2 regions of the Hahella sp. KA22 genome follow, and region 2 is predicted to be linked to the other one. Evidence: predicted binding sites of a transcription regulator. Region 2 holds the regulator's gene; the other holds the start of a gene.
The links. Region 2 encodes LexA, which represses DNA repair genes until DNA is damaged. Its sites were predicted from a motif close to TACTGTNTANNTANACAGTA; they were not measured.
Positions count from the first base shown of each region.

Region 1: recA (recombinase RecA) is a predicted target of LexA. The motif match lies at 2,026-2,045, and genes of this name have one in related genera.

Region 1 covers NZ_CP035490.1:2,105,778-2,109,980, forward strand. The annotation lists gene mutS (DNA mismatch repair protein MutS) at 1-1,350, opposite strand, end outside; gene EUZ85_RS09440 (CinA family protein) at 1,494-1,985, shown strand; gene recA (recombinase RecA) at 2,102-3,139, shown strand; gene EUZ85_RS09450 (fibronectin type III domain-containing protein) at 3,287-3,769, opposite strand; gene EUZ85_RS09455 (hypothetical protein) at 4,081-4,203, shown strand, end outside.
Region 2 covers NZ_CP035490.1:5,232,442-5,236,644, forward strand. The annotation lists gene EUZ85_RS23070 (collagenase) at 1-894, opposite strand, end outside; gene EUZ85_RS23075 (NAD(P)H-dependent oxidoreductase) at 1,062-1,643, opposite strand; gene lexA (transcriptional repressor LexA) at 1,896-2,498, shown strand; gene EUZ85_RS23085 (hypothetical protein) at 2,544-2,789, opposite strand; gene EUZ85_RS23090 (DUF6586 family protein) at 2,948-3,406, opposite strand; gene EUZ85_RS23095 (DUF1329 domain-containing protein) at 3,789-4,203, shown strand, end outside.

The sequences.
Region 1 (4,203 bases), 3.1 Mb from region 2:
ATAATCGCCTGCGTTTTCACTGATTCCGCGCAATTCGTCCAGCTCTTCATCAAATCCCTGGCGAAGCACGCCGCCATCACGAATGACGACAGGAGGGTTTTCTTCTATGGCGCGGCTGAGAAGGTCTGCGATGTCAGGAAACTCACTGATTTGTTTGGCCAGACTGCGCAAGTGGGCGCCGCTCAGTTCCTCCATCTGCTTTTGCAAATCAGGCAGGAGCGTTAGCGTATCCCGTAAGCGGGCGAGATCGCGGGGGCGCGCCGAGCGTAACGCTACCCGAGACAGAATGCGTTCGCTATCGCCAATCTGTTTGAGCGTTTCGTGTAATGCTTCGAACTGGTAGCCTTCCAGCAGTTCTTTAATGGCGTTTTGACGCTGACGCACTTCTTCCTGGCTGCGCAATGGACGATTCAGCCAACGGCGCAACATGCGGCTACCCATGGCGGTGGCCGACTTGTCCATGACCCATGCCAGCGTATGCCTGGAATCTCCCGCCAAATTAACGTCAATTTCAAGATTTCTGCGGCTGGCGGCGTCAAGAATGATGGAGTCTTCGCGCCGCTCCCGAATCATGGTTCGAATATGGGGAAGCTGAGAGCGCTGCGTCTCTTGGGCATACTGAAACAGACAGCCTGCGGCTTGTATGGCGACGCTCATGCCTTCGCAATCGAATCCAGCCAGATCTTTGGTGCGAAACTGCTGACATAACAGGCGCTGGGCAGTTTCCTGCTCAAAATACCAGGGGGGCTGCTTTTGCACGCCTGTGTAGTTTTCCAGTAGCGTCAGAAAAGGGAACTGTTCGCTGACCAGAATCTCAGCAGGTCGCAGGCGTTGCAGCTCGCTGGCTAACGCTTCGGCTCCGCGCACTTCCTGGATCAAAAAGCGTCCGCCGGCGATATCCAGCGTCGCCAGGCCGAATAAATCCTTATAAGCGCTTATCGCTAACAGTAAGTTGTCTGACTTCTCTTCCAGAAAGGCTTCATCGCTGAGTGTACCCGGCGTGACGACCCTGACGACCTTGCGTTCTACCGGCCCTTTGCTGGTGGCGGGGTCGCCAACCTGCTCGCAGATTACGACAGATTCGCCAAGGCGAACCAAACGGCCGATATATCCTTCCGCGGCATGGAAGGGAACTCCCGCCATCGGAATAGGTTGTCCGCCGGACTGGCCTCTTTGGGTCAAGGTGATATCCAGCAGCTCAGCGGCGCGACGGGCGTCTTCATAGAACAGCTCATAGAAGTCGCCCATTCTATAAAATACGAGCTGGTGAGGATGTTTCGCCTTGATGCCAAGATACTGTTGCATCATTGGCGTGTGTTGGGGTTTGATTGCGGATTCAATAGCGGACATGACAGAACAAAAGGATTGTGTAATTTTATGAATGAAGGCGGGATTGTAAGGGAAAGCCATGGCCTTAATAAAGGAGGCCGATCATTGTCCCGGAGCGTAATGCGCGCCCTTCCTGTATTTAAATTGGGGTTGATGGTGACGGAATGAACGATGAGATCAAGAGTCTGGCGGCGCGTTTAGGCGTAGTCCTGGGTGAGCGGGGCCTGACGGTGACGACAGCGGAGTCTTGTACCGGCGGTGGAATCGCCTATGCGATTACCTCCGTTGCGGGTAGTTCTAATTGGTTTGAGGAAGGCGTGGTCACATACTCCAATGACGCCAAGCAGTCGCGCTTACAGGTGTCGTCGGAGGCTCTGATGCGATGTGGCGCAGTCAGCGAAGAGGTTGTGAAAGAGATGACGCTTGGCGCCTTGCAGCATACGCAGGCGCAGCTTGCTATCGCAGTGAGCGGAATAGCGGGCCCTGGAGGCGGAACCGCAGAAAAGCCCGTCGGGCTGGTCTGGGTTGCATGGAGATTTCGGGACTTGGTTGTGGCGCGGAGCTTTCATTTTTCTGGGGATAGGGAGCAGGTGCGTCTGCAATCCATTGTCGAGGGATTGCGGGGAGCGATAGCGATGCTGGAAAGCAATTTGTAGAAAATTTAAGCGTGACTTTGTCCGTCGGGTTATGGAATAATGCTGTCAATTTATACAGTAATTCTGGGTTGAAATAACAACTCGTACCGGTTAAATGAAATAAAGGGTGTTTAAGAATGGATGACAATCGTAAGAAGGCGTTGACGGCCGCTTTATCACAAATTGAGCGTCAGTTTGGTAAAGGCGCAGTTATGCGGATGGGTGAACAGCCAAGAGAAATTATTCCTTCCGTTTCTACTGGTTCGCTTGGGTTGGACATCGCTCTTGGCATCGGCGGCCTGCCATATGGACGTATTGTCGAGATCTATGGACCTGAGAGTTCCGGTAAAACTACTTTGACTTTGCAGGTGATCGCAGAAGCGCAGCGTCAGGGCAAAACCTGTGCGTTCGTTGATGCGGAGCATGCGCTGGACCCTATTTACGCAGAGAAGCTTGGCGTTAATATCGACCAATTGCTGGTTTCTCAGCCCGATACGGGCGAACAGGCTCTGGAAATCGCCGATATGCTGGTACGCTCCGGCGCGGTTGATGTCATCATCATTGACTCCGTTGCTGCGCTAACGCCAAAGGCGGAAATTGAGGGCGAAATGGGAGACTCCCACGTTGGTCTGCAAGCCCGTTTGATGTCACAGGCGCTGAGAAAGTTGACCGGCAGCGTTAAGCAGGCGAATTGCTTGATGATCTTCATTAACCAGATTCGTATGAAAATCGGTGTCATGTTCGGATCGCCAGAGACCACTACTGGCGGTAACGCGCTTAAGTTCTATGCTTCCGTCCGTCTTGATATTCGCCGCGTTGGCTCTGTGAAAGAAGGAGAAGAAGTCGTTGGTAACGAGACTCGCGTGAAAGTGGTGAAAAACAAAGTGTCTCCTCCTTTTAGACAGGCGGATTTCCAGATCATGTACGGGCGTGGTATTTACCGCACTGGAGAGATTATCGATCTGGGCGTGAAGGAAGGCTTTGTTGATAAGTCTGGCGCTTGGTATAGCTACAAAGGCGACAAGATCGGTCAAGGTAAAGCGAACTCCTCAAGATATCTGGAAGAGCACCCTGAGATTGCGATAGAAATCGAAACCGCGATCAGAGATAAATTGATGCCGAAGATGCCAGCCAAAGAGAAAGAAACGCCCGTCGCTCCTGTTGAGGCTGAATAAAGCCAGTTCTTCCAAGAGCCTGTTTGCTCAATACAAAATATAAGGGCGGCCTTTTAGCCGCCCTTATTGCGTTTCCTTGTCCATATTCCTTCTCTCTATTTTTCCGTATCGAGTATTGTCCTTTGTCGGATAGGTCGTTGATCTGCGTTATAGGATCTTCTTAGTCATAATCTTGGAAGGCTCGCTTTCCATTCCGTTTATATCCAGAACGGTGACTGCGAAATAGTGAACGCCTTTTTCCAGATTGGAAAACGCATACTCAAACTGATGATCTCCAACTTCGACGTATTTCCAGTCGTTGTCTGATTCATGCTGGTGGTACACGCGGTAGCCTTCTAATTCATATAGCTCGATATCGCTACCGTCTTCGCGAGTATATGGCGGTTCCCAGATGATAAACGCACTACGGGCGTAGTTCGTTGACTGCTTCGCTGCGGCGATTTGGGGGGTACTTCCGTCAATACTGGAAGAGTCGCTTCCAGACCCTCCACCACCGCCACACCCGGTTAAGGCAGCGCTTGCTAGAGTGAAGCTAAAAATAGCGGTGATGGATCTACAATTTGATTTGGCGCGGTGAAAAATACTTTTTAAGTATGAAAGGGCTTTGACCTCAAAGTTAACTTGATTCAAATCATTCCCCTATTAGTAGAGTTAGAGTTATAAGTTGACGTTATAAACAGATAACGCCCCGCGCTCTTAGTCAGGATTCGTGCCAATAATGGCGGGGTGTTTGTAATTTGTTTAAAAAACAAAGAGTTAAGCTTTTTGTTTATCTCTTTCTGGATTTGGACTATTGTGAAAAGGGTTGCCTTTTTCTTACCAGAACGCCGGTGTTTGAAATTATTGTTATAAATTTCAAATAGTTAGATTGTCTGCAATTGGCGACAGTCATTGTAGAATCGAAAATGTAACTTGAGCTGTTGTGGAGAGGGAGAACGAATATGAAGTGGGTCGTATTGCTAGCTATCGTGGTCGCGGTCGTGATTTGGGTGGTTAATAGTCGGAGACGAAACCCTGTGAGCGATCCTGAAGTCAAAGAGCTTGACCAGAAGCGTTATTACGTG
Region 2 (4,203 bases):
CCCAAGCTCTTTGACGGCATTCATCAATAGATACTCCCGGCTCCCTACTAACCACGAATCTTTATTAACAATGAAGCGATAGAGCGCATTAGGAAACTGTGGATCATGAGAGGCAATGTCAATAAAGGCGTCATTGTCATGGCCTTTGTAGTAGATATTGAAAAGCTCGTTTAATGCCGAATCATAACGCCCATTGGCGTCGGTCAGCCTGCCCAGTTTCTCTAACCAGGCGACCGAGTCATTGACAACCGTTCCCTGATTATCAGAACTGTTTACCAGCTTTAAAGACAACACGGCCAATCGCGCGCCATCTGCTCCAATAACACCGTGCAGAGCATTATTGGTGACTTGAACGACGGCTACCGCAACCTGTTTCTGCAACGCCTTTCCATATAGCTTCATCTTACGCGAGCGGTTTCTCTCTAATACATACCCCGCATGTAAGTATTGAATGAGGTTCGTCAGTTCATAGAAGTTGTCGTCTTGAAAATAAGATGATCCTGAAATGGCCGCTTGCGTCACGGCGGACATGTTAGCTTCTGAGAATACACCGGGAAGAGTTTGTTCCTCCAAGAAGACCATGTCCCTCACACAGTCATGATCCATTCCCCATATAGCGAGAACAAACTCGTCACCTGAGAGCCCCGAAAGACCATCCAAATAGCAGTCAGACTTGCCCTCTTCCTCGTAGTAAGGTTCGTCCTCTTTTGCTCGACTGTACGCCGGTAGCGGCGGGGGCAATTCTGATAACTTTTCCGGCTGCTCCGAGTTGTGTCGAAAATACTTAAAAAACTCTCCACCGCCCTTCGACCATGTCATTGCGCTGACAGTGAGAATAAGAAAGACAACGCCAACCACAAAGGGGGCTCTATACCATCTGTTCGCTGGCGTCATTACGATTCCTGAAGAGATTTACAACTGATAGAAAGAGTACGCTGCGGATTATGAACTTTACCGTGCGGGCCATGAAGATATACCGATAGGGGTTATCGGTCTGTCTAAGAAAAGCATCAAATTGTATCAAAGTCGCCAAGCAGATAAGGCAAAAACTAAAACAAAGGCTATATCGCCCTACCCCCATACCCGCGCATTCTATCCAGCCACTGTTTTCGGGGCCGCGAATCAGAATCCTCCACTGCGCCAATCAGCGACGTTTGAATCGGCGAAACGCCACAAATACCCAGGATATTACGTTTTAGACTTTTTAGACTATGCGCGCGGTAAAACCAGCGATAGATAAACGCAGGCATCCACATGGTTACGACTATACGCGCTCTGCGCCCTTTCAGTAGCCGTTTGGGCCACTTATCGCCACCGCTTACAGCAAAACCCGGTCGCAGCGTCTGCTCCAGAAATGCTTTTAATACCGCTGGAAGATCCCCCATCCACAGCGGATAAACAATAAATAGACATTCAGCCCATTGGATTTCTTTCTGCGCAGCGATAATCGATTCCGGTGGCGGCTGTTCTTCAAACTCCTGTTTTGAACGCAACCAGGGAAAACTCATTGTCGCCACCGCCAGTCTACGCACCTCATGCCCCGCCGCCTCCGCGCCGTCTGCATACGCGTCAGCCAAGGAGTGACAATACCGGCCTCCCCGTGGATCAGGGTGTCCCTGAATAATCAAAATGCGCGATCCCATAGGCTGCTCCCTGAGAGACTATTCATCTATGTATATTTTTCTCGATATACCAAGACAGGCATTTGTTGCTGGTCAATATTCAACAGCTTACTTGTTAAGTGGTCCGCTATTGGAGTTTTCATCTTAAACCTCAGTCACTTAGACATTTTTTCTTTACTTGCCCAGACCATTACTGTATACATAAACAGACATGGATAAACATATAGTGTACACAGAATTTTATCAGATCTTTTAAGGTCGCCGGAGGGTGGAGTGATTAAGCTAACCAAGCGCCAGGAGCAGGTTTTACAACTGATTCGCGAGCATATAGAGGAAACGGGTTATCCACCTACCCGGGCGGAAATTTCCAATCGTCTGGGGTTTCGCTCCGCAAACGCTGCGGAAGAGCACCTGAAAGCCCTGGCGAAGAAAGGCGCTATAGAGATGGTGCCCGGCGCCTCCCGCGGCATCAGGCTGCCAGCGACGGAAACGCAAAATCAGGGGATTCCAATTGTCGGTCAGGTTGCAGCGGGCCATCCCATTCTGGCCCAGGAAAATATTGAAGAGTATTGCGAACTGCCCCCATCCTTCTTTACTCCTTCCGCCGATTATTTTCTTCGTGTCAAAGGCATGAGCATGAAGGACGTGGGAATACTCGACGGTGATTTACTGGCGGTGCATCGCACGACCGATATCCACAACGGACAAATTGTGGTTGCGCGCATTGGCGATGAAGTGACCGTAAAGCGCTTTCAGCGTCAAAAAAACAAAGTGCTTTTATTGCCGGAAAACGAAGAGTTTGAGCCAATTGAAGTGAATCTGTCGCAACAGCCGTTGGACATCGAAGGACTGGGCGTCGGCGTTATTCGCCGCTAACCGGGAACGAAGCGCCGACTGCCCTTACGCGGGCAGCCGGGGCCTTTAATGTACGGTTTTCGGCTTTTCTTCCTCCTCAGACTGACGAATCGCCTCTTCCCGCATATCTCCTACCAGCTTAATCGCCGCATTAATCATTGCATGCGCAACAGCTGCGTCATTTTCCGCCAAATATGCCTTGGCTTCCTGACCGAAGCTGATTTTCACCAAATGTTCGCTTCCGCCTCCCATGGGTTGCAAAGCGAAATCGCCATTCGGCAATTGAACAATTTCAAAGAAGCTTGATGCCATTTTCAAATCTCCTACTCGTAAGTTCTCACTGACATGTTTTCTATCGCCCCAACACCCGGGAGTGAACAAATCAGAAAACTAGCCACAGGCGCCTCATTCATTTTCCTAAGCTGTTATCAGTCGAGGCCTGAGAGGGTTTCTTTCATTCAAGCTTACCTCTACCACTCAAAACTGTGCTCTCTCATCTCGTTGATGAACGCCTGCATGGACTCAAGCATCACTGCTAACTCCATTGCATATGGAGCTGACGTGGCGGCGATAATATTTTCATTCTGCGGCGTTTCATTTTTTCGGGGCCGAGATATTTCCCCAAATTGTTTCAGCAATTGAGCTAGCCAGGAATCGGATTGCGCCGCCGCCAGCTTCATGCTGATCACTTCTGGCGATTCAACCTCCAACTGGCCTTCCAAGTCAGCAAGCGTCTCAACCTTAACTTTGATGCGTCGCTGCTCCGCAAGTTCGTTCAAGAAGCCGACATACGCCTGCTGTAGAAAACGCAAAGCCGCCCGACTGGCGCATTGCTTTTCCGCCACCGTTGAGGATGTATCCTTCCACTGCAACTGCAGCTTGGCGAAAAACAGGTTTTCATTAACATAAGTCAGCCACTTATCGGACATACCTTAACTCATCAACAATTGCTCTTTGTTAGTGTATAGGTTTTTAACCATAAGTTCTTTAATAAAAAATTCCTCTCCGGACTATTTCCTGAGGCGCAATTCCGATTCGTTTAGGCGCATAAATTTCCTACCATTGCCACCTCATCCGACTCAGGTTTCCGCGAAAATGGCGACAAACTATCAGCAGCCCCTTTCTCATAGCTTAGCACCCGAACCCCAGGCTCGCCCCTTACACAAGTTAACGTTCAGCAGCAACCCGCCATAAACGCTAACAAAGGCGCTAGTGAGAAAACTAGAATAATATTTTAGACTGCTATAATTTTGTCCAGGGAGAGAAAGTAAGGGAACTGTCTGTTACTTCTAGAAAGAGAGTGAGAAAGACATGGCTTATAGCCGTAACGCAAGAAAAAATATAAATAACGCACTGGTATTACTCGTATTTTCACTAATCGCGCAAAACGCCCCAGCTAAGGCGCCGCCGGATCAGGTGGCGCGCTTGGACCGGGATCTCACGCCACTCGGCGCCGAGAGGGCCGGCAGCGAAGGGGGTGAAGTACCCTCTTGGGATGGAGGCATTAAGCAACCGCCTGCGAACTACAATCCAGATAAATGGCATGCCGACCCTTTTGATGCGGACTTTCCACGTTTCATTATCAACGCCGGCAATGCACAGGATTATTCAGACAAACTGACCGAAGGCCACAAGGCTCTGCTGCAGAAGTATCCAAGCGATTACATTCTGAAAGTATATCCCAGCCGCCGCAGCGCCTCTTACCCTGACCACGTCTACGCCGCTC